3 regions of the Nocardia asteroides genome follow, and region 3 is predicted to be linked to each of the others. Evidence: riboswitches for the same ligand, from Rfam matches in the RefSeq annotation. Region 3 holds a riboswitch; each other region holds the start of a gene.
The links. Region 3 has a riboswitch for S-adenosylmethionine ahead of LTT61_RS23135 (bifunctional o-acetylhomoserine/o-acetylserine sulfhydrylase). Riboswitches for the same ligand answer to the same signal wherever they lie in the genome.
Positions count from the first base shown of each region.

Region 1: linked by a shared signal. The riboswitch ahead of LTT61_RS20225 (aminotransferase class V-fold PLP-dependent enzyme) and the one ahead of LTT61_RS23135 (bifunctional o-acetylhomoserine/o-acetylserine sulfhydrylase) in region 3 are both predicted to bind S-adenosylmethionine.
Region 2: linked by a shared signal. The riboswitch ahead of LTT61_RS16765 (rhodanese-like domain-containing protein) and the one ahead of LTT61_RS23135 (bifunctional o-acetylhomoserine/o-acetylserine sulfhydrylase) in region 3 are both predicted to bind S-adenosylmethionine.

Region 1 is NZ_CP089214.1:4,262,695-4,269,966, reverse strand. It holds gene LTT61_RS20245 (crotonase/enoyl-CoA hydratase family protein) at 82-903, opposite strand; gene LTT61_RS32980 (2-oxo-4-hydroxy-4-carboxy-5-ureidoimidazoline decarboxylase) at 1,024-1,344, shown strand; gene LTT61_RS20235 (YbaK/EbsC family protein) at 1,429-1,905, shown strand; gene LTT61_RS20230 (flavin reductase family protein) at 1,976-2,440, shown strand; gene LTT61_RS20225 (aminotransferase class V-fold PLP-dependent enzyme) at 2,459-3,775, opposite strand; SAM riboswitch class IV at 3,820-3,933, opposite strand; gene LTT61_RS20220 (Pls/PosA family non-ribosomal peptide synthetase) at 4,179-7,272, shown strand, end outside.
Region 2 is NZ_CP089214.1:3,512,983-3,520,254, forward strand. It holds gene LTT61_RS16740 (SAM-dependent methyltransferase) at 1-111, shown strand, start outside; gene fgd (glucose-6-phosphate dehydrogenase (coenzyme-F420)) at 190-1,200, shown strand; gene LTT61_RS16750 (MarR family winged helix-turn-helix transcriptional regulator) at 1,197-1,640, opposite strand; gene LTT61_RS16755 (DJ-1/PfpI family protein) at 1,637-2,266, opposite strand; gene LTT61_RS16760 (O-succinylhomoserine sulfhydrylase) at 2,307-3,521, opposite strand; gene LTT61_RS16765 (rhodanese-like domain-containing protein) at 3,518-3,934, opposite strand; SAM riboswitch class IV at 3,950-4,066, opposite strand; gene LTT61_RS16770 (hypothetical protein) at 4,133-4,567, opposite strand; gene LTT61_RS16775 (FAD-dependent oxidoreductase) at 4,804-6,195, shown strand; gene LTT61_RS16780 (amidohydrolase family protein) at 6,277-7,143, shown strand; gene LTT61_RS16785 (DUF456 domain-containing protein) at 7,149-7,272, opposite strand, start outside.
Region 3 is NZ_CP089214.1:4,964,246-4,971,517, forward strand. It holds gene LTT61_RS23105 (antibiotic biosynthesis monooxygenase) at 1-65, shown strand, start outside; gene LTT61_RS23110 (tRNA (cytidine(34)-2'-O)-methyltransferase) at 62-526, opposite strand; gene LTT61_RS23115 (helix-turn-helix domain-containing protein) at 620-1,435, shown strand; gene LTT61_RS23120 (VOC family protein) at 1,508-1,864, shown strand; gene LTT61_RS23125 (DUF3017 domain-containing protein) at 1,939-2,184, shown strand; gene metX (homoserine O-acetyltransferase MetX) at 2,181-3,308, opposite strand; gene LTT61_RS23135 (bifunctional o-acetylhomoserine/o-acetylserine sulfhydrylase) at 3,305-4,621, opposite strand; SAM riboswitch class IV at 4,636-4,746, opposite strand; gene LTT61_RS23140 (NADP-dependent isocitrate dehydrogenase) at 5,148-6,365, shown strand; gene LTT61_RS23145 (hypothetical protein) at 6,422-6,733, opposite strand; gene LTT61_RS23150 (hypothetical protein) at 6,938-7,272, shown strand, end outside.

The DNA of each region.
Region 1 (7,272 bases), 700 kb from region 3:
TGTCGACAGGAACATTACGAGCGGAAAAGCCCTGGTACAGCCACCCCTAGGGGTGGCGAAGCGCACCCCTGGGGCGAGCCGCTACCTACCCTCGAAGCGCGGCTCCCGCTTCTCGAAGACCGCCTGGATGGCCTCGGTGAGATCGCCCGACGGCAGGAACGCGGCGTTCCACGCGGAGACGTAGCGCAGCCCCGCCGCCACCTCGGCGGTGAGCCGCTCGTTCAGCACGTCCTTCACGCCCTGCACCACCAGCGGCGGGTTCGCCGCGATCTCGCTGGCCAGCGCGTGCGCCGCCTCCAGCACCGCCTCCTGGTCGTCGAAGACCTCGTTGACCAGGCCGATCCGCTCCGCGCGGGCGGCGTCGATGTCCTTTCCGGTGAAGGCGAGCTCGCGCAGGTGCCCCTCGGAGATCACCGCGGGCAGCCGCTGCAGCGAGCCGACGTCGGCCACGATCGCCACCTTGGCCTCGCGCAGGCTGAACTTGGCCTCGGCGCTGGCGTAGCGGATGTCGGCGGCGGCGATCAGATCCAGCCCGCCGCCGATGCACCACCCGGAGACCGCGGCGATCACCGGCTTCACGCAGTTCGCCACCGCCGTGATCGATGCCTGCATGGTGCGGATGTCGTTCAGGAAGGCGGTGCGCGGCGCGGCCAGCGCCCGGTCCGCCAGCAGCGGGCCGAACGAACCGGCCATCGCGGGCAGGTCGAGCCCGTAGGAGAAGTGCTTGCCGGAGCCGGTCAGCACGATGGCGCGGACCTCGGGGTCGGCGGCGAGGCCGTCGAAGATCTCCGGGAGTTCCCGCCAGAAATCCGGGCCCATGGCGTTGCCCTTGCCCGGCCCGGTGAGCGTCACCTGGGCGACCTGGTCCTTCGTCTCGACCGTGAAGGCCTGCCAATCAGTCATTTGTACAGCGTATCGAGGTGCTGCCCCGGCTTGTAAAGCTTGTGCTAATTTCAGGCTCCGGTGCTGGTGCGGGCAGTGAAGCGGAGCCGATGATGGTCATCTCGCCCCTCGGAGGTCGCCATGCTGATGCATCAGGGAATCGGGCTCGACCGCTTCAACGCCATGCCGAACGGCCGCGCCGTGCACGCGCTCTTCGAGTGCTGCTGCTGCGTCACCTGGGCGGCGCGGATCAGCGCGGGGCGGCCCTACCGGGACCACGACGACCTGCACAATGCCGTCGAGCTGGAGCTGCTCGCGCTCTCCCCCGGCGACCTGGAGCGCGCCTTCGACTCCGTCCTGCACGAGGCCTGCGGCGATCACACGGTGACGACGCTCGCCAAGATCGTTTCGGCGCGGATCGAGCGGATGCTCGGCCCCGAGTGCGGCTACCCCGAGTACTGAGCGCGGATCGTCAACTGCCGCATCGAGACTGCGCGGCAGCCGAACCGCGACCCCGGAGCGGGGTTGCGGCCCTACCCTGGTCGCATGCGCAAGTCGAGCCTGCCGCCGGGCGCGATCCGGGTCTCCGACACCCTGATCTCGCGGGGGCATCACGGCGTGATCCTGACCCGGCCCGAACCCATCGATACCGCCGAGGACGCCGCGCGCGCACTCGGCGTCGACCCGGGCGCCATCGTCGAGGCCCAGGTCTTCCTGCTGGACGACGAACCGGTGCTGCTCCTGGTCGCCGGTGCGCGCCGGGTGCACCTGGCGCGCACCGCGGAGCGGCTGGAGGGCGCGCTCACCCCGGCCCCCGAGGCGCTGACGCGGGAGGTCACCGGGCAGCCCGCGGGCGGGGTCGCCCCGCTCGGGCACCCGGCGAACCTCTCCACCTGGGTGGACACCGCGCTCGCCGCGCACCCGCAGCTGTGGGCGGCGGGCGGGCATCCGGGCACGCTGTTCCGCACCTCGTTCACCGAGCTGGTGCGGATCACCGCCGGACAGCCGGTCGACATGGGCTGAACCGCGTACGTTCGTTGCTGTGAGTGCACTCAGTTCCGACGGCATCACCGCTGAGCAGTACCGCGCCTCCATGCGGCACTACCCGGCGGGCGTCACCATCGTGACGCTGCGGGCCGCGCACGGCCCCGTCGGCTTCACCGCCACCTCGTTCGCCTCGCTCTCGCTCGACCCGCCGCTGGTGTCGTTCAATATCGCGCACACCTCGTCCAGCCTGGCGGCGCTGCTCGCCGCCGAGTCGGTGGTGATCCACTTCCTCGGGGCGCATCAGCGGGAGCTGGCGCAGCGGTTCTCGCGCAGCGCCGCGGAGCGGTTCGCCGATCCGGCGCTCTGGTCCGAGCTGGAGTCCGGGGAGCCGGTGCTGCACGAGACCCCGCTCCGGTTGCGCGCGGTGGTGCACCAGCGGTTCGACATCGGGGACCACACCTTCGTCGCCGGGCTCGTCACCCACGTCCACGACGAGACGCGGGGCGCGTCGCCCGCCGCGCCGCTCCTCTATTACGACGGCCGCTACCACCAGCCCACCGAACTGGGCTGAGCGCGCCCGGTACCGGGGTCAGAATCCGGCGCAGGGCGCGGTGCCGAGGGCATCGGCGCCGAGCGGACGGGTCTCCGGGACCGGGCTCCATGCCCCGCCCTCGGCGGCGTAGGACCACGCGGACTCCCCGCGCACCAGCGCGTGCAGCGCCGAGATCAGCCGGTCCACGTGCTCCACGGTCGTCCCCACCCCGACGCTGGCCCGCAGCGCGGCGGGCAGGCCGAGCCGCTCGAGCAGCGGGTGCGCGCAGAAACGCCCGTCGCGGACCCCGATCCCGTGCTCCGCGGAGAGGTACGCGGCGACGTGCCCCGGCGCGAACCCCTCCACCGTGAACGCCACGATCCCCACCCCCTCGCCGCTGTCGGTGAAGATCCGCGGCTGCGCGACCCCGGGCACCCCGGCCAGCCCGGCGCGCAGCCGCTCGGTCAGCGCCCGCTCGTGCGCGACGAACCGCTCCTCGGGAATCGCGGCGAGCGCCTCGCACGCCGCGGCGAGCGCCGCAGCCCCGAGCACGTTCGGCGACCCGCCCTCGTGCCGCTGCGGCGCCGGAGCCCACTCGGTCCCGGTCACCGAGACGGAGCGAACGGCCCCGCCCCCGGCCAGGTACGGCTCGGCCGTGTCCAGCCAGTCCCGCCGCCCGACCAGCACCCCGGCCCCGAACGGCGCGTAGAGCTTGTGCCCCGAGCACACCAGGTAGTCGATCCCGGTGTCGCGCAGCGAGATCCGCCGGTGCGGCGCCAGCTGCGCCGCGTCCACCAGCAGCCGCGCCCCGCAGCTGTGCGCGATCTCGGCCAGCTCGCGCAGCGGGAGCAGCTCCCCGGTGACGTTGGAGGCGCCGGTGACGGCGAGCAGCGCGGCGGGCTCGCGGCACAGCTCGGCGACGAGCCCGCGCAGCGTCTCGGCGACGGTGTCGGCCGCGGTCACCACCCGGCGCCCGCCCGCGAGCCAGGGCAGGAGGTTGGCGTGGTGCTCGATGTCGAGCACAACGGTGTCGCCCTGCACGCAGCCCGCCAGCAGGTTCAGCGAGTCGGTTGTCCCGCGGGTGAAGACCGTGACCTGGTCGTCGGCGGCGTCGAAGAAGGCGCCGACGGTGCCGCGCGCGCTCTCGTAGCAGTCGGTGGAGACCCGGGAGGCGTAGCCTGCGCCGCGGTGCACGCTGGCGTAGTACGGCAGCAGCGCCGAGACCCGGTCGGTCACCGCGGCGATGGCGGGGGCGCTCGCGGCGTAGTCGAAGTTCGCGTAGCCGACGGTGCCGCCCTGCACGAGCGGGACGGCGAGGTCGTCACCGGAGGTCGCCGCGAGCGGGGCACAGGTCGGTTCCAGAACAGCGGTCATCACGTCATCCCAACGTTCGGGGACCCGCAACATCAGAAGTGCCGAGTCCGCGCTTGCCGCGTCCGGTCGGACGACGGCCCGGTCGTCACCCGGAGCACCCCGCCGCGGAGGAGGGTTGCCGACCAGCAAGCCGGGGCTGAACGCTGGTACTCATGACCTGCCGAAGAGACTGACAAAGCCGCGCCCGGGTTGTCAAGGGCGGCTCCGGCGAAGATCACAGCCCGCCCGCGGCGCGCACCCCACCAGGCAGGAGTCGCCGGGTGAACGCCGGATGAACAGCGACGCACCCGCTCGACCAGCGCAAATGCCCGTCCGGCCGAGTACCGTGAACAACCGGTCGCCAGCGGGTTCGCCCGCTGGTAACCCGAACATGGCAGAACGAGCGGGAAGTGTGGGCACATCGATGAAAGGTGGTGGGGACGTCATGGTCCGACCACAGCTCCATCCGGAGGAACTCGATTCCGCTGCCCCCGGCTCGGCGCCGCCCGGTACCGCCACGCTCCCCGACCCGCTGCGCCGCGGCGCGCTCGCCGCGCCCCCGCGCACGCTCGTCGACATCGTCACCGCTACCGCCCAGGAATTCCCGGACGCCGCCGCCATCGACGACGGCGAGACGGTGCTCAGCTACCTGGAACTCGTGGTCGAGATCGAGGCGGCGATGAACCGGCTCGCCAAGGCCGGGGTGCGTCGCGGAGACCGCGTCGGCATTCGGCTACCTTCTGGCAATCGAGAGCTGTACGTCACCATTCTCGCGGTGCTCTACGGCGGCGCGGCCTACGTCCCGGTGGACGCGGACGACCCGGAGGAGCGCGCGAGGCTGGTCTTCGGCGAGGCGAAGGTGGCGGTGATCGTCACCGCCGACGGCATCCTGCCCGGAACCCGCGATGCCGCCGAGGCGCCCGCCGACGACAGCGGCTGGGCCGACCTGCCCACCCCCGACGACGACGCCTGGATCATCTTCACCTCCGGCTCCACCGGCACCCCCAAGGGCGTCGCGGTGACGCACCGCAATGCCGCCGCCTTCGTCGACGCCGAGCACAACCTCTTCCTGCCGGACGACCCGATCGCCCCCGGCGACCGGGTGCTGGCCGGGCTCTCGGTCGCCTTCGACGCCTCCTGCGAGGAGATGTGGCTGGCCTGGCGCAACGGCGCCTGCCTGGTCCCGGCCCCGCGCGACCTCGTGCGCACCGGCGCCGACCTGGGCCCGTGGCTCATGCGGCGCGGCATCACCGTGGTCTCCACCGTCCCGACGCTGGCCGCCACCTGGCCCGCGGAGGCGCTGGAAGGCGTCCGGATGCTCATCTTCGGCGGCGAGGCGGTGCCGCCGGAGCTGGCCGAGCGGCTCGCCCGCGACACCGAGCGCGAGGTGTGGAACACCTACGGCCCCACCGAGGCCACCGTCGTCGCCTGCGCGGCCAGGCTGACCGGTGAGCCGCCGGTGCGCATCGGGCTCCCGCTGGACGGCTGGGACCTGGTGGTGGTGAACGCCGATGGCGAGCCGGTGCCGGAGGGCGAGACCGGCGAGCTGGTGATCGGCGGCGTCGGCCTGGCCCGCTACCTGGACCCGGCCAAGGACGCGGAGAAGTACGCCCCGCTGCCTGCGCTCGGCTGGGACCGCGCCTACCGCAGCGGCGATCTCGTGCGCAACGACCGCGCCGGCCTGGTCTTCCTCGGCCGCGCCGACGACCAGATCAAGCTGGGCGGCAGGCGGATCGAGCTCGGCGAGATCGACAACGCGCTGCAGCACCTGCCCGGCGTCACCGGCGCGGCCGCCGCCATCCGCACCACCAAGGCGGGCAACAAGGTCCTGATCGGCTACCTGACCGGCCCGGACACCGACTACGACCTGCGCGCCGCCCGCGCCGCGCTGGCCGGGCAGCTGCCCGCCCCGCTGGTGCCCCGGCTCGCCATCGTCGACGACATGCCGACCAGGACCTCGGGCAAGGTCGACCGCGACGCCCTGCCGTGGCCGCTGCCGAACGCCGCCGAGGACGACCCGGAGAACGAGCTCACCGGCACCGCGCTCTGGATCGCCGGGATCTGGGACTCCATCCTCGGCGCCGAGATCACCGGTCCCGACGTCGACTTCTTCGATCTGGGCGGCGGCTCGCTGGCGGCGGCACAGCTGGTCACCGCGTTGCGCGAGCGCTACCCGACGGTCGCCGTCGCCGATATCTACGACCACCCCCGGCTCGGCGCGATGGCCGAGCTGCTCGACCAGAGCACGCCCGCGGTCGCCGTCGTCGACCGCACGGTCCGCCCGACCCCGCGGCGGGCGCAGCTCGCCCAGGTGCTCGCGACCGTCCCGCTCACCACGCTGACCGGGCTGCAGTGGCTGACCTGGGTCGCCATCGTCGGCAATGTGGCGGCGTGGTCCGGCTCGCTGCCGTGGCTGCCCGCGCTCTCCTGGTGGTGGACGCTGATCGCGTTCGCGCTCTTCATCTCCCCGCCCGGCCGGATGGCGCTCTGCGTGGCCGGGGCGCGCACGCTGCTCGCCGGGCTGCGGCCGGGCAGCTACCCGCGCGGCGGCTCGGTGCACCTGCGGCTCTGGGCCGCGGTCCGGCTCTCCGAGGCCTCCGGCGCGGAGAATCTCTCCGGTGCGCCGTGGATGATCCCGTTCGCCCGCGCGCTCGGCGCGAAGATCGGCCGCGGCGTCGACCTGCACAGCCTGCCGCCGGTCACCGGCATGCTCGAGCTCGGCGAGGGCTGCAGCGTCGAGCCCGAGGTGGATCTGGCCGGGTACTGGATCGACGGCGACGTCGTGCACATCGGCCCGATCGTGGTCGGCGCGGGCGCGGTCGTCGGCTCCCGCTCGGTATTGCTGCCGGGTAGCAAGGTCGGCCGCGGCGCCGAGGTGGCGCCCGGCTCCGCCGTGGCCGGAAAGGTCAAGGCCGGACAGGAGTGGGCGGGGTCGCCCGCGGGCAAGGTCGGCAAGGCCAGGCACCGCTGGCCCACGCAGCGCCCGGACCGGGCGCCGCACTGGGTCGCCATCTTCGGCGTCACCTCGATGGGGCTCGCCGCGGTGCCGATCATCGGCCTCGCCGCGGGCGGGCTCTTCCTGGCCTGGATGATCCGCGACACCACCACACTGGGCCAGGGCGCGATGCGCGCCTTCCTGCTGCTGCCGCCGGCCGTGCTGCTCAGCCTCGGCGTCTACGCGGCGATCACGATCGTCGCGGTGCGGCTGCTCGCCATCGGGCTGACCGAGGGGTACCACCCGGTGCGCAGCCGGGTCGGCTGGCAGGCCTGGTCCACCGAGCGGCTGCTGGACGGCGCGCGCACCTTCCTCTTCCCGCTCTACGCCAGCCTGCTCACCCCGATCTGGCTGCGGCTGCTCGGCGCGAAGATCGGCAAGAGCGTCGAGGCGTCGACGGTGCTGCTGCTGCCCAAGTTCACCACCGTCGCGGACGGCGCCTTCCTCGCCGACGACACCATGATCGCCGGTTACGAGCTGGGCGGCGGCTGGCTGCGCATCGGCGAGGCGAAGGTCGGCAAGC
Region 2 (7,272 bases), 1.5 Mb from region 3:
GCCGTCGCCCGCCGCCGCGCCGACGTCGAGCCGGACGAGCCGATCACGACCGTCCCCGCCACCTACACCCCGCACCCGCTGCTGCGCGACCCCGCGCCGGGGGCCGAGTAGCACCGCTCCTCTATGGTCGATGAAGGCGGGCGCCCGGCACGAAGTGCCCGCGGCAACGTGGCGACAGGAGCGGCGCACATGGCAGACCTCAAGCTCGGGTACAAGGCCTCGGCCGAGCAGTTCGGACCGCGGGAACTGGTGGAGATCGCCGTCCTCGCCGAGGAGCACGGCCTCGACAGCGCGACCGTCAGCGATCACTTCCAGCCCTGGCGGCACAAGGGCGGCCACGCCCCCTTCTCCCTGGCCTGGATGGCCGCGGTCGGCGAACGCACCAAGCGGATCGAGCTCGGCACCTCGGTACTCACCCCGACCTTCCGCTACAACCCCGCGGTGATCGCCCAGGCGTTCGCCACGATGGGCGTGCTCTACCCCGGCCGGGTGTTCCTCGGCGTCGGCACCGGCGAGGCGCTGAACGAGATCGCCACCGGCTACAAGGGCGAGTGGCCCGACTTCAAGGAGCGCTTCGCCCGCCTGCGCGAATCGGTGGCGCTCATGCGCGAGCTGTGGACCGGTGACCGGGTCGATTACGACGGCGAGTTCTACCACACCGTCGGCGCCTCGATCTATGACGTCCCCGAGGGCGGCATCCCGGTCTACATCGCCGCGGGCGGCCCGGTCGTGGCCCGCTACGCCGGCCGCGCGGGCGACGGCTTCATCTGCACCTCCGGCAAGGGCATGGAGCTCTACACCGACAAGCTGCTGCCCGCCGTCGCCGAAGGCGCGGCCAAGGCCGAACGCGACCTCGACCCCATCGACAAGATGATCGAGATCAAGATCTCCTACGACACCGACCCCGAACTGGCCCTGGAGAACACCCGCTTCTGGGCCCCGCTCTCGCTCACCCCCGAGCAGAAGCACTCCATCACCGACCCGATCGAGATGGAGGCCGCCGCCGACGCGCTGCCGATCGAGCAGATCGCCAAGCGCTGGATCGTCGCCAGCGATCCGGACCAGGCCGTCGAGCAGGTCAAGCCGTACCTCGACGCCGGGCTGAACCACCTGGTCTTCCACGCCCCCGGCCACGACCAGCGCCGCTTCCTCGACCTCTTCCAGCGGGACCTGGGGCCGCGGCTGCGCAAGCTGGGCTAGGCATCCAGCTCGAGCCGATCCATCGTCGCCGCGAGTTCGGTGAGCGCGGCGACGATCTCGGCGAACCGCTCGGCGCCGAGCTCGGCGGCGAGCCGGTGCGCCACCCGCGCGTGCTGCGGGCTGATCCGGCGCACCGCCGCCAGCCCCTCGTCGGTGACGGCGACCAGCTTGGCGCGCCGGTGCGCCGGATTCTCCCGGTACTCGGCGAGCCCCTTGCCGACCAGCAGGTCGGCGATGCGCTGCACGCTCTGCCTGGTGATCCCCATCGCGCGCGCGATGCCCGCCACCGGGAGCGGCTCGGGCAGCACCGCGCCGAGCACCTGCCACCAGGCGGCGGTGAGCCCGGCCGGGGCGGCGAGCTTCTCGGCGACCGCCAAAAAGCGGCCGTTCAACGCGAACGAGGTGACGGCCGCGGTGCTGAACAGCTCCTGCTCGGTCACGCCCCGTGCTCCGCGAGCACGGCGTAGGCGCTCGGGTCGCGCTCGGCGAAGAGCCGGAACCAGGCGTCGAGCACCTGCGGCTCGTAGACGTCGAGCGCCGCGAAGATCTGGTGCGCGAAGTGGAACGGCGCGAGCGAGGTCGCGGTGATCACGTTGCCGTCGGTGACCGCGGGCTCGTTCCGATAGTGCGCGCTGCCCGCGTAGCCGCTGGACGCGAGGTAGCCGGGGTCGTTGCTGGTGTGCGCCCTGGTGTCGAGCAGCCCGGCCCTGGCGAGCCCGAAGGTGGCGCCGCAGATGGCCGCGACCGGGCGCCCGGCGTCGAGGAAGTCGCGGGCGAGTTCGGCGAAGCCCGCCAGCTCGTCGCCCTGATCCCAGAGGTTCGCCCCCGGCAGGATGAGCGCCGCCGCCCGGTCGAGATCGACCTCGGCCAGATCGACGTCGGGCAGGACGCGCATGCCGCCGCCGGTGGTCACCGGCTCGGTACCGCGGCCGACCGTGCGCACCGCGAGCGAGCCCGGCTCGCGCTGCAGCTCGGGGTTGTTGAGGTAGGCGATGGCGGCCCCGACCTCCCAGTCGGCCAGGGTGTCGTAGACCGCCGTGTACACGATGCGAGGTTCCGAAGTCATGACAGCATCCTGTCAAACTTGACAGTATGCTGTCAATAGCTCAGCCCAGCGCGTGGTCCAGGTCCGCGATCAGGTCCTCGACGTCCTCCAGGCCGACCGAGATGCGGACGACGCCGTCGGTGAGCCCGATCCCGGCCCGCCCCTCCGCGCCCATCGCCCGGTGCGTGGTGGTGGCCGGGTGTGTGATCAGCGTCTTGGCGTCGCCGAGGTTGTTCGAGATGTCGACCACCCGCAGCCGGTTCAGCACCTCGAAGGCGCGCTTCTTGCCCTCGCCGTCGCCGGCGGCGAGCTCGAAGGTGACCACGGTGCCGCCGCCGCTCATCTGCGCGGTGGCGAGCTCGTGCTGCGGGTGCGTCTCCAGGAACGGGTAGCGCACCCAGCCGACCGCCGGGTGGCCCTCCAGGAAGCGGGCGACCTTGAGCGCCGACTCGGTGGAGTGCTTCACCCGCAGCGGCATGGTCTCCAGCCCCTTGAGCAGGGTCCAGGCATTGAACGGGCTGAGCGCGGGGCCGGTGTGCCGCATGAGCGTCTTCACCGGGCCGTCGATGTACTCCCGGTCGCCGAGGATGGCGCCGCCGAGCACCCGGCCCTGGCCGTCGATGTGCTTGGTGCCGGAGTAGACCACCACGTCGGCGCCGAGCTCGAGGCTGCGCTGCAGCAGCGGGGTGGCGAAGACATTGTCCAGCACCACCTTCGCGCCCGCCGCGTGCGCGAGCTCGCTCACCCGCCGCACGTCGACCAGGTTCTGCATGGGGTTGGCCGGGGTCTCGAAGAAGACCGCCTGGGTCGGCACCGAGAGCGCCTGCTCCCACTGGTCCAGGTCCTCGCCGTCGACGAAGACGGTCTGCACGCCCCAGCGCGGCAGGATCTCGTTGGCCACCACGAAGCAGGAGCCGAAGAGGCTGCGCGCGGCGACCAGCCGGTCGCCCGCCTTCAGCAGCGCGCCGAGCGCGGTGAAGACCGCCGCCATGCCGCTCGCGGTGGCGAAACACGCCTCCGCGCCGTCGATCAGCCGCATCCGCTCCTCGAAGACGGCGACCGTCGGGTTGCCGTAGCGGGAGTAGACGAAGTGCTCGACATCGCCGGTGAAGGCGGCCTCGGCCGCCTCGGCGCTCTCGTAGACGAAGCCGGAGGTGAGGTAGAGCGCCTCGGAGGTCTCCTCGAACCCCGAGCGGCGCAGCCCGCCGCGCACGCCGAGCGTGGCCGGGCCGACATTCTCCGGCAGCGGCCGCTCGAAGGAGCCGCCGGTGATCACGACTGCCGCCAGGGCAGGCCGTCGGCGCGCCAGCCCGCGGTGCCGCGGCGGCCTGCGCCGTCCAGCGGGCCCTCGAAGCCGTCGATCACGTTGTAGGAGGGGGCGATTCCGGCGCCGGTCGCCAGGGCGGCGGCGTTCGCCGAGCGCTGGCCGGAGCGGCACAGGAACACGACGGGCGCCTCCGGATCACGCCCGGCCAGCGCCTGGTTCAGCTGCTCCAGGAAGGCCGGGTTCGGTGTGCCGGTGCCGTCCACCCACTCGATCAGCGCCGTCGGCCGCTCCACCTCGGCGGTGTCCGGGACCCCGACCCAGCGCCACTCCGCCTCGGTGCGCACGTCGACCAGCACCGCGGACGGATTGTCGCGCAGCAGCTCCCACGCCTGCTTGGGGGTGATGTCACCGGCATAACTCATGTCGAACCTCCTGTGGATCCACGCTTGCCGCACGGGAACGCCGCATACGGCCAGGTCGTCACCCGGAGCACCCCGCCGCGGAGGAGGGTTGCCGACCAGCCGAGCCGGGGCTTGACGCTGGTTCTCATGACCTTGCGATCCGAGATTGCCCCGGGAAAGCGGGTGCTGTCAACACGAGTTCTCCCGCGTCCGGGCGCGTCATCCGCAGACCAGCCAGCGGTCGCCTTCCTTCGCCAGGTTCCAGGTTGCGGTGGCCGTGCGGCCGTCCACCCGCGTGGTCACCGTGATCCGGCCGCGCTCGCCGTCGACCACCGGGTTCGCCAGCTCGGCGACCTCGATATCGGTGCTCGTTTCCGGCCCGCCCAGCTGCTCGGCGAGCGGCGAGGCGGCCTCGTCGAAGCCGGGGCAGGCGGTGCCGGGCGGGGGCACCAGGTCGCTGCGGCCGCGCGCGTCGGCGTAGTTGCGCACCGCGGCCGCCAATTTGTCCGCCTCTGTGACATTTTTCTCAGCGGGCGAGAGCACCCCGGCGATCACGATCCCCACCAGGACCAGCACCGCGAGCAGGCCCGCCGCCACGAACGGCACGATCGATCGGACTTCCGGCTCGTCGCCGCCGGGCTGCTGCTCACTCATCCCTCGATGATCACCGATGACCTGGGCCGTCGGCGCACCGGCCCCGCACGATACGCGCTGCGTACCCGGGTCGCGGACCGAGCGGAGCAGGGCCGATAGAATGGTTGCTTGCGACTCGTGCCGGAGCCGCCGTCCGATGCTCCGGGGAGAATGGGAGCGCGGTTCCGGACCGATCTCAGGTTAGCCTGGGCTAAGTAGACGCCAGATGAACGTATCGACCGAAGGTGCGCGTGAACATGACCGAACAGAGTGAGGCGGCCCGGCCGCTCCGCATTGCGATCGTGGGTGCAGGCCCGGCCGGGATCTATGCCGCCGACGCGCTGATGAAGTCCGACGCGGACGTCTCCATCGATCTGTACGAGCGGATGCCTGCGCCGTTCGGCCTGATCCGCTACGGCGTCGCGCCGGACCACCCGCGGATCAAGGGCATCATCACCGCGCTGCACAAGGTGCTGGACAAGGAGCAGGTGCGGCTGCTCGGCAACATCGACTACGGCACCGACATCACCCTGGACGATCTGCGCCGCTTCTACGACGCCGTGATCTTCTCCACCGGCGCCAACGCCGACCGCGCGCTCACCATCCCCGGCATCGAGCTGGACGGCTCCTACGGCGCCGCCGACTTCGTCTCCTGGTACGACGGCCACCCGGACGTCCCGCGCAGCTGGCCGCTGGAGGCCGAGAAGGTCGCGGTGCTCGGCGTCGGCAACGTCGCGCTGGACATCGCCCGCGTGCTCGCCAAGACCGGCGACGAGCTGCTGCCGACCGAGATCCCGCCGAACGTCTACGAGGGCCTCAAGCAGAACAAGGCCGTCGAGGTGCACGTCTTCGGCCGCCGCGGCCCCGCGCAGGCCAAGTTCACCCCGCTGGAGCTGCGCGAGCTCGACCACTCGCCGACCATCGAGGTCATCGTCGATCCGCAGGACATCGACTACGACGAGGGCTCCGAGGCCGCGCGCAGGCACTCCAAGCAGGTCGACATGGTCGCCAACACGCTGGAGCAGTGGGCCATCCGCGACCAGGGCGACCGCCCGCACAAGCTCTTCCTGCACTTCTTCGAGGCGCCGACCGAGGTGGTCGGCGACGCCGACGGCAAGGTCGTCGGGCTGCGCACCGAGCGCACCCAGCTGGACGGCACCGGCAACGTCAAGGGCACCGGTGAGTACCGCGACTGGGAGGTGCAGGCCGTGTACCGCGCCGTCGGCTACCTGTCGCAGAACGTCACCCAGCTGCCCTTCGACGACCAGGCGGGCACCGTGCCGAACGAGGCGGGCCGCGTCCTGATCGACGAGAACGCCGACGGCCAGGCCCGCTACCTGCCCGGCACCTACGTGACCGGCTGGATCAAGCGCGGCCCGGTCGGCCTGATCGGCCACACCAAGGGCGACGCCAACGAGACCGTCGCCTGCCTGCTCGACGACAGCAAGAACTTCCCGCGCGCCGAGAACCCGGACCCGGCGGCCGTTGTCGAGTTCCTCGAGGGCAAGGGCGTGCCCTACACCACCTGGCAGGGCTGGTACCGCCTGGACGCGCACGAGCGCTCGCTGGGCGAGCCGGAGGGCCGCGAGCGGGTCAAGGTCGTGGAGCGCGAGGACATGCTGCGCGCCAGCGAGCCGAACAAGGTCTAGCCCGCGGCCGGGCGCGACGCCTGCCGGAACGCAGGAGTCCGGCAGGCGACAGCCGCACCCACCTCGAGGCATTCTGTACACGTGTTCGATGCCCACGTCCACATCTTCGACCCGCGGTTCCCGCTGGCCGAGAACGAGGGACACCTGCCCTCCTCCTACACCGTCGCCGACTATCGAAAGCGGATGGCGCGCTTCGACATCAGCGGCGGCGCCGTGGTCAGCGGCTCCTTCCAGGGGACCGACCAGAGCTACCTGAAAGCCGCGCTCGCCGAGCTCGGTTCGGGCTGGGTCGGCGTCACCCGGCTCGACCTGGACGCCTCCGACGGGGAGATCCAGGAGCTGAACAAGATCGGCGTGCGCGCGCTGCGCTTCAATCTGAAACGCGCGGCGGGCGACATCACCCAGCTCACCCAGCAGGCGGTGCGGGCACACGACATCGCGGGCTGGCACGTCGAGCTGTATATCGACGGTCAGATGCTGGCCTCGCTGCAACCCGTCGTCACCAAGCTGCCCGCGCTCTCCGTCGACCACCTCGGCATGTCCGCCGAAGCCGTGCCGTACCTCCTCGACCTGGTCGACCGCGGCGCCCGCGTGAAGGCCACCGGCTTCGGCCGCGTCCAGATGCGCGTCCCCGACACCCTGCGCCGCATCCACGCCGTGAACCCGCAGGCCCTCATGTTCGGCACCGACCTGCCCGGCACCCGCGCGGGCCGCCCCTTCCGCGACTCCGACGTCGACCTGCTCTGCGACGTCGTCGGCACCGACATGCACGCCGTCCTGGAAGACAACGCCCGCGCCTTCTACAAACTCCCGCCCCGCCGCCGCCCCGCGGGCTCCGACCCCCGCCCCGGCCGCTGGCAGGCCGTTCCCGAGGACCCGCCGACCCTCCCCCTGCGCCGCGACCAGCTCGACCCCAACGCCACACTCCCCCTACCGGTCATCGAGTAGCAGGCTCAGGCCACGAACGCCCCGATCACCCACACCCCGGTAGCGAGCAGCGCCCCGAACAGCTCGATCAGAATCGACAGCCCAACGCCCTTCAACGCGTGCCCCGTCGACCTGCGCGCCTGCTCCTCG
Region 3 (7,272 bases):
CGCCGGACCAGCTCCCCCTGTCCTGGTCGGACGCCCGCGACCGCCTCACCGGCCACCAGCGCTAGACCCCGCCGGAAAACCCCTGCTGCCGCCACGCCTCGTACACCGTCACCGCCGCCGCATTCGACAGATTCATCGACCGCCGCCCCGGCACCAGCGGAATCCGCACCCGCGCCGTCACCCGCGGATCGGCGAGCACCTCCTCCGGCAACCCCGTCGGCTCGGTCCCGAACAGCAGCACGTCCCCCGGCTGGTAGGCGACATCCGTATACCGCACCTCCCCCTGCGTACTGAACGCGAACACCCGCTCCGGCCGGATCACCGCGAACGCCGTCTCCAGATCGGCATGCACCCGCACCGAAGCCAGATCGTGGTAATCCAGCCCCGCCCTGCGCAGCTTCGCCTCCGACAGGTCGAACCCCAGCGGCTCGATCAGATGCAGCTCACACCCGGTCCCCGCGACCAGGCGGATCGCATTGCCGGTGTTCGGCGGAATGCACGGTTCGTGGAACATCAGATGAAACACAAGGGCGAATCCTCTCAGATCACGGCGGGCCGGAGAGTTCGGACGTCGGGATCGCCGCTGCGGCGGACCGAGGCATGGCGCAGGATGGGGGCTATGGGCGTGAGCTCCTCGGAGTCGGTCGCGGCACCGCCGCATCCGGCGCTCGCCGGGCTGGTCGGCGAGTACGCCGAGTTCAGCGAGCGGGCCGGTGGGCCCGTTGTGCGGTACGAGCCGGCGAATGCCGGGGCGGTGCTGGTGGTCGAGTTCGCCGATCCGCTGGTCGTCGCCGATGTGGCGGAGCCCGCGGTGTCGCGCACCTGGCGGGCATTCGTGGCCGGGCCGAGCCTGGGGCCGACGCGGACCGAGCACGCCGGGGTGCAGCACTGTGTTGAGGTGCGGCTGACGCCGCTCGGGCTGTACCGGATGGCGGGGAATGTGTCCGAACTGGCGGATCGGGCGGTCGGATTGGGCGAGCTGTTCGGCAGGGAAGGCGGCGAGCTGTCGGACAGGATTGCGGCACAGCATGATTCAGCGAGCAGATTCGCCGTGCTGGACGCGCTGTTCGGCCGGGCCGCGGCGGATGGCCGGGAGCCGGACCCCGAGGTCTCCTACGCCTGGTACACCCTGCGGCGCACCGGCGGCACGGCGCCGATCGCCGCGATCCGCACCGAGATCGGCTGGAGCCGGGCCCGGCTGGCGCGCCGGTTCCGCGCCCAGGTCGGGCTCACGCCGAAGGCGGCGGCCAGGGTGATCCGCTTCGGCCGGGCCGCCGCCCTGCTCCGTGCGCCGGACCCGCGGCCGCTGGCCGCGATCGCCCTCTCCTGCGGCTACGCCGACCAGGCCCACTTCACCCGTGACTTCCGCGAGTTCGCCGGCCGCCCGCCGGGTACGTGGGCCGCCGACCAGGGTTCACCCGCGCCGCGCGAGTGAACATTCCTTCAAGACCGGAGCCGCGCCGCGCGCCTAGGGTCGGGCGAACCACCTGAACGGAGGGAACCATTCATGACCGGTGAACCGAGCTTTTTCGAGATCGGCGTCCCCGACGCCATCCGCGCCCGCGCGTTCTACGAGCGCCTTTTCGGCTGGAAGACCCACGAGACGAAGCCCGGCGGCCCGGCGTGGCTGGAAACCGGCGGCGTCCGCGGCGGCGCGCACAACGGCGACGAGGATCGCCGAATCGAACTCTTCTTCCGAGTCGATGACATCGAGGCCGCGGCGCGGAAGGTCCGCGAACTGGGCGGCGAGGCCGACGATCCCGGCCCGGAAACACCGGGCTTCGGCCGCTTCGCCTTCTGCCGCGACGACCAGGGCGTGCGATTCGGGCTGCACCAGCCGGGTCTGTCACAATCGCAGGCGTGACAGACCCGACCGTGGCGCGGCGCGAATCCGGAGGCGGCAGCTGGGGTGCGCAGTTCCTGCGCTGTCACCTGCCGATGGTGGTCGTCGGGCTGGTCGTGCTGGTGGCGATCGTCTTCGTCGCCTCCGATCGCTGGCGCCGCGGCGCCTTCATCTTCGGCAGCGCGGCGCTGCTCGCCGCCGTTTTCCGGCTGTGCCTGCCGACGGTGCGGGTGGGGCTGCTCGCGGTGCGCGGCAAGCCGTTCGACGTGGCGGCGCTGAGCCTGCTCGGCAGCACCATCGTCTTCCTCGCCGCCACCATCAACACGCTCGGCGTCGGTTAGCGGTTCGCCCGCGCCAGCTCGGCGGTGCGGGCCAGCAGAACCGAGATCTGCTCGGCCTCGGTGAGGAAACCGTCGTGGCCGTCCCTGGAGTGGATGATGTCCAGCCCGGTGCAGCCGGGCAGCAGCCCGGCCAGTTCGCGCTGGGTGCGCAGCGGGTAGAGCCGGTCCGAGTCGACCCCGCCGACCACGCACGGCACCGGGGTCGAGCCGAGCGCCGCCGCGACCCCGCCGCGGCCGCGGCCGACGTCGTGCCGGTTCATGGCCTCGGAGAGCAGCACGTAGGTGGCGGCGTCGAACCGCGCGACCAGCTTCTCCGCCTGGTGCTCCAGGTAGCTCTGCACCGCGTACCTGCCGCCGTCCCACGGATCCTCGCCGTCCTGCGGCAGGTTCTCGAAGCGGTAGTCCAGCTCGGCCTCGGTGCGGTAGCTGAGGTGCGCGATCCGGCGGGCGACGGCGAGCCCGGTCACCGGAGCGCTGCCGGTGCCGTGGTAATCGCCGCCCTGCCAGGCCGGATCGCCGACGATGGCGGCGATCTGGGTGGTCTGGGTGCCGATCTGGTCGGCGGTGGCGCGCGCGCCGACGGCGAGGACCAGCGCCGCGCTCACCCGCTCCGGATGGCCGACCATCCACTCCAGCACCCGCATGCCGCCCATGGAGCCGCCGATCGCGGCGGCCAGCCGCTCGATGCCGAGCAGGTCGGCGAGCGCGATCTCGGCGGTCACCTGGTCCCGGATGGAGATGTCCGGGAACCGGCTGCCCCACGGCCTTCCGTCGGGTGCGGGCGACGACGGGCCCGTGCTTCCCTTGCAGCCACCGAGCACATTGGTGGCGATCACGCACCACTCGTCGGTGTCCAGCGGGGCGCCGGGGCCGACCATGCCCGCCCACCAGCCCGGCGCCGGGTTGTCCGGGGCGGCCGCGACGTGCGCGTCGCCGGTCAGCGCGTGCTCGACCAGGATCACGTTGTCCAGCGCGGGGGAGAGTTCGCCCCAGCGCTGCACGGCGAGCCGCACATCGGGGACGACCGCGCCGTTCTCCAGCTTGATGTCGCCCACCGCGAGCACGCCGGAGGTGCCGTCCGGCGGCGGTAGCAGGGCGGTGCCCGGTGCGGTACTCACGGTCACGACGCCGCGTCGAAGCCCGCGCGCAGGTCGGCCAGGATGTCCTGCAGCCCCTCGATGCCGACGGCGAGCCGGACCAGCCCCGGCGTGACGCCGGAGCTCGCCTGCTCGTCGGGGGTGAGCTGGGAGTGCGTGGTGGAGGCCGGGTGGATCACCAGCGAGCGCACGTCGCCGATATTGGCGACGTGGCTGTGCAGTGTCAGCGCGTCGACGAACTTCTTGCCCGCCTCGACGCCGCCCTTCAGCTCGAAGGCGATCACCGCGCCCGCGCCCTTCGGCGTCAGCTGCCTGCCGCGCTCGTACCAGGGCGAGGTGGGCAGCCCGGCGTAGGCGACCGAGGTGACCGCCGGGTGCGTCGCGAGGAACTCGGCGACCGCCTGCGCGTTCTGCACGTGCCGCTCCATGCGCAGGCTCAGCGTCTCGATGCCCTGGCTGATCAGGAAGGCGTTGAACGGCGAGACCGCGGAGCCGAGGTCGCGCAGCAGCTGCACCCGCGCCTTGAGCGCGAAGGCGGGCGCGCCGAGCTCGGCGAAGACTGCTCCGTGGTAGCTGGGGTCCGGGGTGGTGAAGCCGGGGAAGCGATCCTCGCCGGATTCGGTCTTTCCGGTCCAGTCGAAGGTGCCGCCGTCGACGATCGCCCCGGCGATGGCGGCGCCGTGGCCGCCCAGGTACTTGGTTGCCGAGTGCACGACGATGTCGGCGCCGTGCTCCAGCGGCCGCAGCAGGTACGGGGTGGCCACCGTGTTGTCCACGATCAGCGGGACGCCCGCCTCGTGCGCGACGGCGGAGATGCCGGGCAGGTCGAGGATGGCGCTGCTCGGGTTGGCGATGGTCTCGCCGTAGAACGCCTTGGTGTTCGGCCGGACGGCGCCGCGCCACTGCTCGAGGTCGTCCGGGTCGGCCACGAAGGAGACGGTGATGCCCAGTTTGGGCAGGGTGTAGTGCAAGAGGTTGTAGGTGCCGCCGTAGAGGTGCGGGCTGGAGACGATGTGATCACCGGCGTTCGCCAGGTTCAGGATGGCGAAGGTCTCGGCCGCCTGGCCCGAGGCGACGACCAGCGCCGCGACGCCGCCCTCCAGGGCCGCGATCCGCTGCTCCACCACGTCCTGGGTGGGGTTCATGATCCGGGTGTAGATGTTGCCCGGCTCGGCGAGGCCGAAGAGCGCCGCGGCGTGCGCGGTGTCCCGGAAGGTGTACGACGTGGTCTGGTAGATCGGCAGGGCGCGGGCGCTGGTGCTGCCGTCGGGAGCCTGACCCGCGTGCACCTGCTTGGTCTCGAAGGACCAGTTCGCGGTGGGATCGGTCGTCTCGGTCACGTGTTACCTCCAGAAGAGCGCGCTTGCTCCCGGCCGTCGGGAGCCGGGTCATCACCCGGAGCACCCCGCCGCTGCTGGAGGGTTGCCGGCCAGCGAGCCGGGGCTTCGCGCTGGCACTCATGACCTGTTCCACATCGTAACCGGACCGGGGTCTGCCGATCGAACCCCGGCGTGGAGTTATCCACAGGTGACCGTTGTGAATGCGGTCACAGGGGTTCGCGGACCTTTCCGAGTGGGTGGGTGCTGCGCCACGCGTGCCCCTCGTCGTACGCTCGAACGGTGCGCAAGGGGCGTGTCCTCGGTCACGCCGGAGCTACTCGCGGGTAACGAGCCGGGGTGCCCGAAGGGGCGACCCTCGCCGTGCAATGCGAGGTCGGGCAGCAGTACGCTTGTCTTGTTTGCACCACAGGGTCTCGCCGACCAAGCGGGACATAGACGTTGTCTGTTGGACAGCTGGGGTCCGCTCACAAGCGTGTTCGCCTGGCCGTGCAATGAGGGCACACACCCTAGGAGGACACGAAGATCCATGTCCAAGATCAAGGTTGAAGGCACCGTCGTAGAGCTCGACGGCGACGAGATGACACGGATCATCTGGCAGTTCATCAAGGACAAGCTGGTCCACCCGTACCTCGACGTGAACCTCGAGTACTACGACCTCGGCATCGAGTACCGCGACAAGACCGATGACCAGGTCACCGTGGACGCCGCCGAGGCGATCAAGCGGCACGGCGTCGGTGTCAAGTGCGCCACGATCACCCCGGACGAGGCGCGGGTCGAGGAATTCGGGCTGAAGAAGATGTGGCGGTCGCCGAACGGCACCATCCGCAACATTCTCGGCGGCACGATCTTCCGCGCGCCGATCATCATCTCCAACGTCCCGCGGCTGGTGCCGGGCTGGACCAAGCCGATCATCATCGGCCGCCACGCCTTCGGTGACCAGTACCGCGCCACCGACTTCAAGGTGTTCGAGGCGGGCACCGTCACGCTCACCTTCACCCCGGAGGACGGCAGCGAGCCGATCGTGCACGAGGTCGTGAAGATGCCGGAGGACGGCGGCGTCGTCATGGGCATGTACAACTTCAAGAAGTCCATCGAGGACTTCGCGCGGGCCTCGTTCAACTACGGCCTGCAGCAGAACTACCCGGTCTACATGTCGACCAAGAACACCATCCTCAAGGCGTACGACGGCATGTTCAAGGACACCTTCCAGGAGGTGTTCGACGCCGAGTTCAAGAGCCAGTTCGACGCCGCCGGGCTCACCTACGAGCACCGGCTGATCGACGACATGGTCGCCTCCTCCATGAAGTGGGAGGGCGGCTACGTCTGGGCCTGCAAGAACTACGACGGCGACGTGCAGTCCGACACCGTCGCGCAGGGCTTCGGCTCGCTCGGGCTGATGACCTCGGTGCTGCTCACCCCGGACGGCCAGACCTGTGAGGCCGAGGCCGCGCACGGCACCGTCACCAGGCACTTCCGCCAGCACCAGCAGGGCAAGCCGACGTCGACCAACCCGATCGCGTCGATCTTCGCCTGGACCCGCGGGCTCGAGCACCGCGGCAAGCTGGACAACACCCCCGAGGTGATCGGCTTCGCGCAGACGCTGGAGGACGTCGTCATCAAGACGGTCGAGGGCGGTCAGATGACCAAGGACCTCGCCGCGCTGGTCGGCGGCGACCAGGGGTACCTCAGCACCGAGGAGTTCCTCGGCGCGCTCGACGTCAACCTGGCGCGCGCGCTGCGCTGATCCCGTCCCCGACCGGCCCCCGTTCCGCTGCGCGCGGGGCGGGGGCCGGTCCGGTGCTACCGGCCGCCTGCCACCTGCTCTTCGTTCACCTCGAAGGTGAGCGCCGCGTCGCGCAGGTTGGTGGCGTTGGCCTGGAAGACGCCGACGAGCTGGGACAGGGTGTCGAAGACGCCGTCCCGGTTCACCCTGTACCCCTTCTCGCCCTCGGCGAACTGATTGCCCGCCTTGTCGTCGCCCCACGGCTCGCCCTTGCTGGAACAGGCATGGCTGAGGGTGTCCAGGATGTGCTGGGTGGTGTTCGCGACCTCCTCGAATCCGGCCGCGGCCCGGCGCACTCCATCGGGGTCGATCTCCACTGACTGGCTCATTGCGCTGGCTCCCTCGCGTTGCCTGCGGGTATCGCTGTCCTGCATTCACTGTGCCGGGCAACGGGGCTGCTCCGATACCGGTGCCGGTCCATTTAACGACGGTTTAACGCACAGTGAACATCCCTCCCGCATACTGGATTTCGGCGGCCTGTGCGTTCGCCGGTCGCGCAGCTCTCGGTCGGACGGCGAAGGAGATCGCACGGAATGAACAGTCCGCAGCCCGATCCCGCCGCCACTCCGGATATCGCGCTCAAGCTGGGTGCGGCCGCCGCCGCGGAGCCGCAGGCGCCGCCCGGCACCGGCGTCCCCCCGGCGGGTGATCCGCCCCCGGACGATGCCGCGGTCGCGATCGAGCGGCAGGCGACCGAACTCGCGCAGGAGATCGCCAGGGCGCTCGCCGCCGCGGGCCCGGAGGGGTGGCAGCGGCTGGAGGCGCACTTCGCCGTCACGGTCGCGGGCGGGGTGGCCTACACGCTGTACCACGGGGATGCCGAGGCGGTGGCCCGGCTGGAGCCCGCCGCGGAGATCATCGAACTGGC